3 regions of the Hubeiibacter jixunmingi genome follow, and region 3 is predicted to be linked to each of the others. Evidence: predicted binding sites of a transcription regulator. Region 3 holds the regulator's gene; each other region holds the start of a gene.
What was found. Region 3 encodes PhoB, which activates phosphate uptake and scavenging genes when phosphate is short. Its sites were predicted from a motif close to TGTCATNAANCTGTCATAA; they were not measured.

Region 1 (4,882 bases), on a different contig from region 3:
GGACAAGTTTTCTTAGAACAAGATAATCGTATTGCGAATTGCCCACAGTTTGAACCATTAAAAACTTATGTAAAACCAAAAGAAATTCCAGATGAAGCCTATCGTCCACACTCACCTTTTGCGGAAGAAGAAGCAAAAGCCCAAGACCGTAAAAACTAATCAGATTTAGCAGGAAAGAATAATATGGCATCTGAAAATAATCGACATTTACGTATTATGGCAGTGGTTTTCATTGGTGTATTTATATTTATTTTTAGTAAGTATATGAGACATGCCAGTGAAGAAAAAACACAAGAAAAGGTTTTATCATATTTGAAAGGTGACAAAATCAAAAACGATTTTGCCACTTCACCTGAAATTGGACAAGATATCTTAGTAAGTTTTCCCAAGATAACGATTTATGTTGATGATAAATATCGTGAAGACATTAACGTAAGTGATGATGAAAAACAATATTTTGACGAGCGTAAATGTGATTTTGTTTATGACTTATTTCGTGCCATGCATGCCAATGATCGCGGTAAACCACAAATCTTGCAAGTGTTAAAGGACGAAAATGTCGAAGTAGATTATATCTATCGTAATAAATATGCACAAACTCGTTATCAGACTCATGCAGTAATCAAAGATTGCAAGGGTTGGTACGACAAAAAAGCGAATTCTTAATAAGTATTAGGTCAAAATTTATCTTATGGAACGGAATTAACGTAATGAAAAAAGTCTTTATAATTATCCTAGCGGTACTCGCAGCTATCATTGGGTATTATTTTTATAATGCACATCAAGAAAAAGTAGCGAAACAAAAGTTTCGTAAAGCTTTTGAAGAGATGCCAGAAAAATTAAAAGCAGAGATGCCAAAGAATTTACCTATCAAACCGGATGTTATCGTTGCTTATCCTAATGTCACTTTTTATGGTGATGTCAAAGGCTATCGAGAAAAGACTTTACCGCCAGAAGCTGAAGCGATGTTTAATGAAAATCGTGGCTTTATCTGCGAGTCATTTTATAGCAGTGCTATACCACAATTTTTGGAGAACAAAAGTGATGGAAAAATTTTCTTAAAACTTGTTAAAGAAGAAAATATTAGTGCCGAAATGCAGTTCCGCAACGAGTTTGGTGAAGTATTATTCAAAGAACATAGTATAATATGGCAATGCCCTCAATACATTTCATCTTTACAAAGCGTAAGCTAATATTATGATTAAACCGTTGATGATTACATGGTATCAGCGGTTTTTTTCTGACCAATCATTTCTGATTCATAATAATTGTATCTAACTGCTGTTTGAACGTTTCTATACGCTCTTAAAGCAACGCCTGCTTTGCAATAATAATACCATTGGCATCGGCATAAATATAGTCATTAGGCTCAACGATAACATTGGCAATATTTAGGCGAATATTGGTTTCGCCTACGCCTTTACGCACGCTTTTTCGTGGCGTACTTGCCAAGGCATACACGCCCAAATCCATCGTTGCCAACTGCTCGACATCACGTACGCAACCAATAATAATCACGCCTTGCCAACCAAACTTTACCGCACTTTCTGCAATCATATCGCCCATCAATGCACAGTTTAGTGATGCTACCCCATCAACTATCAGCACTTTGCCTGTACCATCGGTTGCCAATAACTCTTTGACCCGAGAGTTATCCTCAAAACATTTCACCGTTACCGCTTGTCCTGCAAATCGTGTATGACCACCATAACTTTGAAATTTTAAACCATTGATTACAGGGCTAAGAACTTGGATTGCCAAGTCTTCATGATCATCTAATAGATCACAAGTCACAAAATTTTGCATCGTTATCATCCATATTTAATGAGAAATTAATTGCCAACAATATAACAAAATTCAAGCAGATTATCCTAGTACTGATAACAAAATACACAACATCATTTTTAATGATAAATAAAAAACGCCCATCCGAAGGTAAGCGTTTTAGGCGATGTCGTGCTGTTTATTTTACAAATTGTAAGAACAACCAGAACAAACCACCAGACAATGCAATCGTTACTGGTAAAGTCAATACCCAAGCCGACAGAATGGTCTTGATCGTGGATGCCTGCAAGCCTGATTTATTGGCGACCATCGTACCCGCTACCGCACTGTTCAAAACGTGTGTGGTTGATACTGGCATACCAAAGCCATCCGCTGCCGCAATCGTAGTCATCGCTACCAATTCCGTTGACATACCCTGCCCATAAGTCATGTGGTTTTTACCAATACGTTCACCAACTGTCACTACGATACGTTTCCAGCCTACCATTGTTCCCAAACCTAAAGCCAAAGCGACAGCTACTTTTACCCAAGTCGGAATATATTGTAAGAATGAATCCATATTTTTACGATAGTCTTTGACTACTTTTTCTTGTTCAGCAGTCATTTCAGGTAAAGCGTTTTTCTTTTCCAAAGCTTTTAGAGCAGTCATGCTGATATACATATCATTACGGATTTGATTGGTTTTTTGTTCATCCAAACCGTGTAAATTATTACGTCCGCCCATGTCCTGACCCAAGTGTGCTGTTAAGCTTGCCAATGCTGGCACAGTCGTTGCAGTCAATTCTTTGGTCTGAATATAAGTGGTGACATCTTTACGTGCTTGTTCGTAAGAAATATTCACATTCGGATTTTTGTCATGCAAAATCACCGCTGTTTGTTGTGACAGACTTTGGAAAGATTGCAAATGCTTTTCATCCAATGTTTTGTTTAACGAATACGCAAGCGGGACTAAGCCAATCAAGATTAACATGATCAAGCCCATGCCTTTTTGACCATCATTTGAACCGTGAGCAAAGCTTACCCCAGTACAAGTAAAAATCAAAATACCACGAATAAGCGGTGGTGGTGGACGATTGCCCACAGGTGGTTGGAATAATTCCATTTGCTTTTTAAAGATCACTTTTACCAATGTAAAAACGACCATCGCAAAGAAGAAACCAATCAAAGGCGAGAATAATAATGCCTTACCTACTTTGATAATTTGATCAACATCGACACCACTGGTTCCACTACCAGCATTCAAAAGCTGATTCATCAAACCCACACCGATGATTGAACCAATCAAGGTATGCGAACTCGATGCAGGGATACCAAAGAACCATGTTCCCAAGTTCCAGATGATGGCCGCTAATAACAGTGCAAAGACCATCGCAAAGCCCGCACCACTACCCACATTCATAATCATTTCAACAGGAAGCAAAGCGATAATGCTATACGCTACCGCACCACTGGCGACCATAACCCCTAAGAAGTTACAAAAACCAGCCCACATCACTGCTGTTGGTGCAGGTAAGGCGTTGGTATAAATCACCGTTGCCACTGCATTGGCGGTATCATGGAAACCATTCACAAATTCAAAGCCTAAGGCAATAAATAATGCTACCCCAAGCAAAATTACTGAATATAGATGCAATGGTGGTACATGCGATAAATCGGCAGACAACTGCACACCAATATAGATTAATGTACCGATGATTACTGATAAAAATACGGGTAAAAAGTATTTTGGCAATTTTTGATGCACATTTGTTGATTGTGCAGCATCTTGACTTAAGTGAGAAAGAATATCTTTATCGCTATCAGACATAATTAAAACCGTGTCGATGTAATTTGGCGTTAGTGTGAACTTTTTTTATGACACTTGTATGACAATTGGTATATTTTTTGACCTTATTTATTAAAAATCTTAGTGATATTTATCACTTAAGTCGTAAAAATAAACACAAAAACAGTCCGCTTAGGTATGATAAAATAATTTTTTGATTAATACGTAAATAAGAGAGGAATACTTATATGTCAAAGATTGCATTTTTGGGTATGGGCTTGATGGGTAGCCGTATGGCAAGCCGTTTACTTGAAGCTGATTTTTCTGTGGCGGTGTGGAATCGCACGCTGAGTGCTTGTGAGCCATTATTACAACAAGGAGCATCAGTTTTAGACTTAGAAAAAATTGCCGATTATGCAGTGATTTTAATCTGTTTAGCAGATGACTATGCCGTGACAGAAACAGTAGAAAAAATTTATCCTTTTTTGACAACAGGACAAATTATTGTCGATTTTTCCAGTCTTTCCGTACAACAAACCAAAATCTTAGCGGAAAAAGTTGCTGAAAAACAATGTACTTGGATTGATTCACCTGTATCGGGCGGCACGCAAGGTGCAGAACAAGGTAGCTTGGTGATTTTTGCTGGGGGAAATACAGATACCATTCAACAATTACAACCGATTTATCAAGTGCTATCACAGCGTGTCACCATCATGGGCGATGTCGGTGCAGGACAAGCCACCAAAATTTGTAATCAATTGATTGTCGCCAGTAGCAGTGCCGTGATTGCCGAAGCAGTGGCTTTGGCTCAAAAAGCGGGTGTGAATGCCGAGTTACTCGCCCCTGCGCTTGCCAATGGTTTTGCCGACTCTAAGCCTTTTCAAATTCTAAGCCCACGCATGGCAAGCCAAGTTTTTCAGCCTGTACAATGGAAAGTACAAACTTTAAGCAAAGATTTAAACAATGCGGTCAAGCTTGCCGAGCAGTTTGATTTAAATATTCCCGTTGCCGAACGTGCTTTACAACAATTACAACAACATCAACAGCATGGCTATGCCGAACAAGACCTAGCCACCATTATTTACCAAGTCACTGGACAGCCAGAGGAATAAACCATGAATAAAAGCAATAAAATCAATTTGGGCGTCAATTTATCGATGATTTTTACTGAAGTGCCGTTGATTGAGCGTTTTGCTTTGGCTCGTCAGGCAGGATTTGATACGGTCGAAGTACAATTTCCTTATGAATTATCTATCGATGCTATTCAACAACAATTGCAACGATATCAACTTGAGCTTTGTTTAATTAATGTGCCTGCTGCGGATTTACTAC
Region 2 (4,882 bases), on a different contig from region 3:
TTGCAAACAAAATGACCCACAAAATACCGCCAAACGGGCTAGGAATACGACGTGTAATGCCATACCAAGCATAAAGCGCCAATAATGTCCCGCCTACATAAACGGTAACAGCGATAGTCGCCTCTGGAATACCATCAAATAGACTTAAAAATCGATTAAAAAAAGATTCGATATTAGATGTTTGTTCAGGCACCGCGTAAACCCTCTGGTTCTACTGCATTTGGATTAATCAAGCCTTCCGGTGGCATTTGCACAAAATAGCCTTTGGTGGTGAGTGAATCTAGCACGTGTATTGTCGATACTCGTGCCAGTTTACGTTCTGGCTGTAGGTCAATTTGCATGACAAAGATTGCTCGACCGAATGCCATTTTCAGCATATCTGGTACATTTTCAAATGGATCTGTGGCTGTATCAGTGGCATTGTCCGCACGCGCTACGTACAAATACATTTCGTCTTTTTTACTTGATTTATAAATATCACACAACATTAAAATCTAAAACCATCACTGCAATTTAACCTGTTAAGCATAACCAATTTTTAAACGAATTGCTATGCTTGTATTACAGGCTTTACATTAAAAAAAATGATACGAGCTACCAAAACATCTGGTCTATTATACCAAGATATCTCGCTTACTGTTTCCGCCTACTGGTGCACCGATAATACCATCTGCTTCCATCTGGTCAATCATACGTGCCGCACGGTTATAACCTAGGCTAAATTTACGCTGTAAAATAGACGCACTGGCTTTACGTGACTCGAGTACAAATGCCACACATTGATCATATAATGGATCACGATCAGCTTCCGCAACATCGCTACTAAAGTCTGCACTGCCCGCTGCTGAACCATCTTCATCATAAGGTGTCAGGATTTCATCGACATAGTTTGGTGAACCACGCTCACGCCATGCATCACAGACACGATTGACTTCATCATCACTGATAAACGCGCCATGTACACGAATTGGTTCATTACTACCTGGGGCTAGGAATAACATATCACCGTGACCTAGCAAGTCTTCTGCACCGCCTGAATCGAGAATAGTACGAGAGTCAATTTTTGAATTGACACGCAATGCCACACGAGTTGGGATATTGGCTTTGATCAAACCTGTAATGACATCAACTGAAGGGCGTTGCGTTGCAAGCAATAAATGAATACCTGCCGCACGTGATTTTTGTGCCAAACGCGTAATCATCTCTTCGGCTTTTTTACCGACTTGCATGATCATATCAGCAAATTCGTCTGCCACAATCACAATCATTGGCAATGGCTGTAAACGTGGCGCACGCTGTTGTGTCGCAGAATTTTCAGCTTTCCATGTTGGATCAATTAAGTCTTCACCACGCATCATGGCTTCTTCGACTTTGCGGTTATATTCGGTGATTTTACGCACCTTAAGATGGGCAATCAGTTTATAACGGCGTTCCATTTCATTTACACACCAATTCAACGCATTGACTGCATCTTTCATATCGGTCACGACTGGCGTGAGTAGATGTGGAATATCATTATAATTGGCAAGCTCAAGCTGTTTTGGATCAATCAAAATTAAACGCAATTCTTCAGGGCGATACTTAAGCAACATCGATAAAATCATTGAGTTTACCGCGACTGACTTACCCGAACCCGTTGTCCCTGCTACCAACATATGTGGTGCTTTCGCCAAATCAGTCAGCACAGATACACCTGAAATGTCTTTACCCATTGCCATGCTGATCAAACCATTCGGATCACGGTAATCATAAGTATCTAATAATTCAATCAAACGCACCATTTCGCGGTTTTCATTCGGTACTTCGATGCCGATATAGGGTTTGCCAGGAATAACTTCGACCACACGCACTGATTTCATTGACATAGAGCGTGCCAAATCTTTAGAAATATTGGTCACTTTAGATGCTTTAACACCTGGTGCTAGATCCAACTCAAAACGTGTTACCACTGGACCTGGTTGTGCCTCAACGACTTGAGCCTTGATATTAAAATCTTGTAGCTTGATTTCTAACAATTCTGATAAACGTCGTAACTGCTCTGGACTAAAGCTGACTTTTTTATGCTCATCTACTTTATCCAAGACTTCAAGCTCTGGCAATGGTGACAAATCCAAACGTCGCTGTGCAACCTGCATAGCACGTGATACCACTCGCCCACTACTGTCCGTCAAAGGTGCATCAATATCAGCCCAGTCACTGTCCAAAAGCTGTGCATCAAAGCCATCATTTATTTTATTTTCAAAATCAGTCAAGATGTCGACTGTACCTTGCGATGCTGCTGTAGCATTTGACACTGTACTTGTCGCACTTTGGGTTGCAAAAACTGGCATATCATCAAGTGATGTATCATGAGATACTTCAACTTTAGATGCCAAATCATTTAAATCAAAATCTTGCTCTAAATCCAAATCAGCAAAGCTATCTAGTGTTTTAGCTTGATGCTGTGGTTGGGCATGTTTTGCTACGGTGTCCTGTGCAACGTGTTCTGCTTGCAGATTTTTTGACTGATGATTTTGCTCATTCGGCACAGCATCCAATAATTGGTCAAAGATACTGTCATCATCCCAATCCAATGTCGATTTTTGAGTTTGCTCAAGCTGAGTTAACGCAATATCGCCTTCGGTGGTTGGTTGAAAAATTGGATCTGTAAGCAGCACATCTTCAACGCTCAACGCTTCTTGCACTTGTGTATCATCAGTCAAAACATCTTGAAGCTGAGGCTCATTTACTGTCGTCACAGTAATAGGATCAACATTCTGCTGATCTAAATGCGTATGACTAGGTACTACATTTTCATCAATATTAACGCCTTTTGCAGCAGTCACAATCGATACACCGCTACCAACAAGTGCTGCACGTTCCAAGTTTTTAGCCAGGCTCGATGTGACTGGATGCTTAGCCACTACTGGCTCTTCCACTGGTGCTGGTGCAGGTTTTGGATTCATCAAGTCTGAAATTGATACTTGTTCCAATGGTGGTTGTGGCGGTGCTTTGGCAATAGGATTTGCTTTATGATGGCTTATCGTGGCTGACACACTTTGACGCATTTCACTTGTCACTGAAGTGTTTGGCGTATGTTGATTATTTGGCTCTACTGTGCGTTGCCAAACCTCGCCTGCTTTAATTTCAGTTGCTAAAGTCTCGGCTACAGCTTCAGTATCGATGTGATGATTTTCTGTTGCAACGTCTTTATGCAATTCATCGGTTGCTTGATGGCTGTGTTTATTGGGTGCTACGTTTAAATCAGCTAAATCGTTAAGATCACTTTTATTCAATTCAGCTTTTTTATTTTTATAAAATAATTCTTTTAAATAGTTTGGTGTTTTTGCCAGTACTTCAGGTGCTTTATGCCATTCTATTTTGAATGCCAAAGTCCATAAAGATAAATTAAATAAAGTTAGTAAAACCACCGCACCAATACGTGTAAAGGTATGCTCTAAACCATGAGATAATTCTAAACCTACAATCCCACCTGATGCATTTGCAAGACTATCCGTTGGCACTTGCCACAGAAAATATAACAACGCCGCTGTCGTCAATATAATAAAAAACTGTGCTGCATAGCGAAAAGGACGCGTTAAATAGCTACGTGGCCACCATATTTGAATTGCTTCAATAAACAAAAAAACAGGAATGAGTATCGCAGCCCAACCAACGATTGCATATAAAATATCAGCAAGCCATGCACCAGAAATACCGCTCGCATTGCTTACTTGCTGTGTATCGCTAGACACTTGCAACCAACCCGGGTCAAAAGGCGTATAGGTCATGGTGGCAATCAATAAATAAATGCCTAATGACAATAAAAATATTGTGGTAATGACACGCTGTGTATATTGACCCGCTAAAATGCTCATAATCAACCTTAATCTAAGCAAAAACAAAAAGCTTATCTGACAAGCGTCTCAAACAATAAAATGGCTGAACACGTTGCTGATATTAGGAATTGTGCATTATGCCATAGTTTACAGATGGATAGCAGAGATAAGCATAATTAATTTTTTAAGAAAATGTGTTTTCATTGACACTTTTTCATCAATCATAAATATTGTTCTGCTATACTGCTGACAACAGTTTGATGATGCATTATCAATATGCTTTTGAAATCATTAAACATTGTAATTTATTCAATAATATCTTAAGGATAAGTGTCATGAACGTACTTCAAGAACTGCCATTACCGCAGCAACTTTGGCAAGAACACAGCATCGATATGACTCGTCATCGTATCAATGGTCGTTTACTTAATCAAAGTGAAGGCATGCAAATTGGTAAGGCTCAACGACAACATACACCACGACGTGCATTGGCAAATATCAGTCAGCGTCCGAAAAATATCGATGCCCTAAGTATTTATCACTGGTCAAATCAAGGGCGTCTTGCTCATCTGTTGCCTGTACGTGCTAAGCGTATGAGTGTGTCACCGTTTACTTACTTTCGGGGTATGCCATCGTTGATGCTATTTGATCAGGCTTGGGAAGGTCACCATTCTGGTTTATTCCAACAGATTTGTGGTGATTGTCATCTGACCAATTTTGGTGGTTTTGCCAGCCCAGAACGTAATATGTTATTTGGTATCAATGATTTTGATGAAAGTATCGTTGCACCTTTTGAATGGGACATCAAACGTTTGGCATCCAGTATCATGGTGGCAAGCCCCCTACTCGGCTTGGGTGAGAAAGTCGGACTAAAAGCCATCGAAATTTTATTAGATACTTATCGTGCTGGTTTGTTACACCATCAAAAATTATCTCCGCTAGAAGTGTGGTATGACAAGGTTGATGCAACAAAGATACTTGCACATACTGATGATAAAAAACTACGTGCTACACGTAAACGAGAATTAGACAAGGCACGCTTTAATACTTCAGACAAAGTATTA
Region 3 (4,882 bases):
CACTGGTGACGCTGACATTGGATTTTTGAATTTTTAATTCTTGACGCAACGCTTCGGTAAAGCCACGTACGGCAAATTTACTGGCATTGTACGCCCCTTGTGATGGCTGGGCGATTAAGCCAAAGAGACTAGAAATATTGACGATATGCCCAAAATCACTTTGTTTTAAATAAGGTAAAAATTCTTTACTGCCGTACACCACGCCCCAAAAATTAATATTCATGACCCATTCAAATTTATCATAAGATAAACCTTCCAAGCTCGCCCCTAGCGTCACACCAGCATTATTAAAAATATAATTGATTTTGCCATGTTGTTGTTGAGTTTGAGCTGCCCAATCTTGTACTTGTTCTAATTGACTGACATCAACCGTTTGCGTGGTGACTTTAATTGAATAACTTTTTAATAAATCTGCAGTATGCTGCAAATTTTCTGCATTCACATCGCTGAGTGCCAAGTGACAGCCACGTTTTGCCAACTCGATTGCCAAAGCTTGCCCAATACCTGAGCCTGCACCTGTGATTGCTGCCACCGCTTGATGAAACTTGTTCATGTATCATTTTCCTATTCAATATATCATTCAAATATCATGTACTGACTATAACACAAATTGCATAACAACAGCCTAAGATTAAAGTTTAATCTTGTAGCTTATCTAAGATTAGTCATTGGAGATTTAAATCAGGATATAAAAATATCAAAATTTCTTTCCCTAAAATATGCTTTCACTGCTAAAATTTAGCAATATATTTAATCATATTACATTGAGAATATCATGGCTGAGCAACATATTTTAATTGTCGATGATGAACTGGCAATTCGTGAGATGATCCATACTGCTTTGGATATGGCGGGTTTTGAGTGCCAACAAGCCAATGATGCTCACCAAGCATTACAAATGATCAATGACCAACGTCCTGCATTGATTTTATTAGATTGGATGTTGCCTTTTGAGATGAGTGGCATTGACCTATGTCGCCGTTTAAAACATGATGAAAATTTTGCTGAAATCCCTGTAATTATGCTCACCGCTCGTGCTGAAGAAGACAATAAAGTCTTAGGCTTAGATGCAGGTGCGGATGATTATATGACCAAGCCTTTTTCTACCCGAGAGTTGGTATCTCGTATCAAAGCCGTGTTACGCCGTTCTAGCCATCTCAAAAATGATAAAAATATTGATATCAATGGTTTAACTTTAGATCCAGTTGGTCAGCGTGTCAGTTTCGATGGACAATTGATTGAGCTTGGACCGACTGAATATCGTCTGTTGGCATTTTTTATGACCCATCCTGAGCGTGCTTATAGCCGTGCTCAAATTCTTGACCAAGTGTGGGGCGGTAATGTCTATATCGAAGACCGTACCATTGATGTGCATATTCGCCGTTTACGCAAATTGCTTTCTCCGTATGGCGTAGAAGAATATGTGCAAACCGTACGTGGTACAGGCTATCGTTTTTCTACCAAAATTGAATAACGTTTATTTTAATTGCAGTAGAAAAGGAAAAATCATATGCCAGAATTTACCTTAAACAATCCATCTTCGTCAGTCATGAATCTTGCCAGTGCGGTGATTTTGTTAGACGCAAAGCAGAATATTTTGTGGTGGAATCAACAAGCTGAAGATCTGTTTGAATTAAACACCACACATTTACAGCAAAATATCACCAAAGTGATTGCATCGGTGAGTTTTACTGATTATCTGAAAAATTTCCAACAACAACCTGATGGTATTTTGATTGCTGATGAATTACGTCGCTCTGCCTTAATTCGTCTAAGAATCAATGCCTTTGTCGATAATCAACAATTATTATTGGCTTATGATGTGGCAGGTATTCGCCAATTAGAACAAATTCGCAAAGACTTTGTCGATAATGTTTCACATGAATTACGCACGCCTTTGACCGTGTTGAGTGGCTATTTAGAAACCTTATCTGATTCGGATGATATGTCGCCACGTTGGAAGCGTGCTTTTGATCAAATGCAACAGCAAACTCGCCGTATGAATGCTTTGGTCAATGATTTATTGTTTTTATCTCGTTTGGAAAATGAAGCACCGCAAGCCCCACGCAAATTTGTCGATATGGCAGAATTAATGCATCAAGTGTTTGATGATGCACAAGGCTATAATGCGGAATATGGACATAGCTTACATCTACGTGTCGGTAGCCATGATGATTTACTCGGTTCGGAAGTCGATCTTGCTAGTGCCTTTAATAACTTAATTACCAATGCCATCAAATATACGCCACGACATGGTGATATTTATATTTCTTGGCAAAATCAAGGCGATGAAGTGGTCTTTTCGGTACAAGATAGCGGTATTGGCATCAGCCCACAGCATTTACCCCGCTTGACCGAGCGTTTTTATCGGGTCGATACAGGGCGTAGCCGTGCCACAGGCGGTACAGGCTTGGGCTTGGCGATTGTCAAGCACGTTTTGGCACAGCACAATGCTCGTTTGGAAATTGAATCAGTGGAAAATGTCGGCTCAACCTTTAAAGTGATTTTCCCTGCCGAGCGTATTCATCGTGCGGAGCAAAATGCGGGATTTATTGATTTTGAATAAGATTTTTTAGACTGATTTCATGTTTGCAAATGCTGTATACACTGTGTAAGCCATCGGCATTTTTTGGTGAATTATGCTAGACTAAAAGGTTCTATTTCCGCATACATTTGAGTGTTGCATGAGCCAAAGTCATATCCGTATTCGTGGTGCCAAAACCCATAATTTAAAAAATATTAGCCTAGATATTCCACGTGATAAATTTGTGGTGATTACAGGATTATCAGGCTCGGGCAAGTCCTCTTTGGCATTCGATACGCTCTATGCCGAAGGGCAACGTCGTTATGTCGAAAGCTTATCGGCTTATGCTCGTCAGTTTTTATCACAAATGGAAAAACCCGAAGTCGATAGTATCGAAGGCTTAAGCCCTGCGATTGCCATCGAGCAAAAATCTACCAGTCATAATCCACGTTCAACCGTTGGCACGATTACCGAAATTTACGATTATTTGCGTTTGCTGTATGCCCGTGTCGGTACGCCATATTGCCCTGAACACGACCTGCCAATGGTGGCTCAAACTGTCACTGAAATGGTTGATATTGTTAAAGAATTAGAAGAAGGCACGGCAGTGATGATTTTGTCGCCTGTAGTGCGTGAGCGTAAGGGCGAATACTCTACCCTATTGGAAAAATTACAAGGGCAAGGCTTTGTGCGTGCTCGAATTGATGGTGAAATTATCGAACTAGATAATCCGCCAATTTTGAATAAAAATAAAAAGCATAGCATTGATGTGGTGATTGACCGTTTTAAAGTGCGTGATGATTTGGGTAATCGTATTGCTGAATCTTTAGAAACTGCTTTGCGTCTTGGCAATGATTTGGCGATTTTGGCACTTATGGACGGCGAAACACCTGAACGCGTGTTTTCTGCCAAACACAGCTGTCCTGAATGTGACCGAGCAGTTGCCGAGCTTGAACCACGTTTATTTTCGTTTAACAATCCTTATGGGGCGTGTCCTGTCTGTGATGGCTTGGGTACACGTAGTCATTTTAGTGCCGAAAAATTATTACAAAATCATGAATTGTCATTAAGCCAAGGCGTAATTCGTGGTTGGGATAGACAGCGTCCGTATTATTTTACTTTGATTCAAAAAGTAGCTCAACATTTTGATATTCCAATGGATTTACCTTGGCAAGAATTGTCCAAAAAACAGCAAAATATTATCCTGAATGGTTCGGGCAAAGAAAAAATCGACCTGTCTTATACTGATGAACGTGGACGCAAACACAATCGAGTCATTCCTTTTGAAGGCGTATTACCGCATTTGGAACGTCGCTATCGTGAAACCGAAAGCAGTCATGTGCGTGATGATTTGGCACAATATTTATCTAATGCCGCTTGTAGTGCTTGTGACGGCTCACGTTTGAATGATATTGCCCGTAATGTAAAAATCTTAGATAAAAATATTGCCGAAATTACCAAAATGTCGATTGGTGATGCCGAGCAATATTATCAAAATCTGAATTTAGACGGTGCCAAAGGCGAAATTGCCGATAAGATTTTTAAAGAAATCCGTGAGCGTTTGCATTTCTTGGTCAGTGTTGGTCTCAATTATCTTAGCCTATCACGTTCTGCTGAAACCTTATCGGGCGGTGAAGCTCAGCGTATTCGCCTTGCCAGTCAAATCGGTGCAGGTTTGATGGGTGTGATGTATGTGTTGGATGAACCGTCGATTGGCTTGCATCAACGTGATAATGACCGCCTGTTACAGACCTTGATTCGTTTGCGTGATTTGGGCAATACCGTACTGGTGGTTGAGCATGATGAAGATGCCATTCGTGCTGCCGACCATATCATCGATATTGGTCCTTTTGCAGGGGTGCATGGCGGTGAAATCATTGCCGAAGGAACTGCCAAACAGCTAGCCGAAAATAAAAATTCACTGACAGGACAATATTTATCAGGCAAATTAAAAATCGCGGTACCGAGTGAGCGAACCAAACCACCACGTCCTGATGAAAAAGTGGTGCTGACGGGTGCGACGGGACATAATCTAAAAGACGTGACTTTGAATTTACCGACTGGCATCATGACTTGTGTTACAGGCGTATCAGGTTCAGGCAAATCGACCTTGATTAACCGTACTTTATTGCCATTGGCTTTGACTCAACTCAATGGGGCAACCACGCTGAATGCGGAAAAATTCCAATCTATTGATGGTTTACAATATTTGGATAAAGTGGTGGCGATTGACCAAAGTCCGATTGGGCGTACACCACGTTCTAATCCTGCGACTTATACAGGTTTATTTACGCCATTGCGTGAGCTGTTTGCACAAACCACCGAAGCCCGTGCAAGGGGTTATAGTGCAGGGCGTTT

Region 1: the regulator PhoB is predicted to act here: its motif matches at 3,638-3,656, upstream of ACEYX7_RS03500 (inorganic phosphate transporter).
Region 2: the regulator PhoB is predicted to act here: its motif matches at 4,066-4,084, upstream of ACEYX7_RS06560 (DNA translocase FtsK).

What each region holds. Positions count from the first base shown of each region.
Region 1 covers NZ_JBHFHK010000013.1:34,954-39,835, reverse strand. The annotation lists gene ACEYX7_RS03520 (hypothetical protein) at 1-159, shown strand, start outside; gene ACEYX7_RS03515 (hypothetical protein) at 184-666, shown strand; gene ACEYX7_RS03510 (hypothetical protein) at 711-1,193, shown strand; gene rraA (ribonuclease E activity regulator RraA) at 1,306-1,815, opposite strand; gene ACEYX7_RS03500 (inorganic phosphate transporter) at 1,964-3,592, opposite strand; gene ACEYX7_RS03495 (NAD(P)-dependent oxidoreductase) at 3,799-4,662, shown strand; gene ACEYX7_RS03490 (hydroxypyruvate isomerase family protein) at 4,666-4,882, shown strand, end outside.
Region 2 covers NZ_JBHFHK010000032.1:16,619-21,500, forward strand. The annotation lists gene ACEYX7_RS06550 (hypothetical protein) at 1-193, opposite strand, end outside; gene ACEYX7_RS06555 (YcgL domain-containing protein) at 186-488, opposite strand; gene ACEYX7_RS06560 (DNA translocase FtsK) at 615-3,857, opposite strand; gene ACEYX7_RS06565 (DUF2252 domain-containing protein) at 4,154-4,882, shown strand, end outside.
Region 3 covers NZ_JBHFHK010000028.1:21,266-26,147, forward strand. The annotation lists gene ACEYX7_RS06060 (SDR family NAD(P)-dependent oxidoreductase) at 1-553, opposite strand, end outside; gene phoB (phosphate regulon transcriptional regulator PhoB) at 776-1,474, shown strand; gene phoR (phosphate regulon sensor histidine kinase PhoR) at 1,511-2,566, shown strand; gene uvrA (excinuclease ABC subunit UvrA) at 2,685-4,882, shown strand, end outside.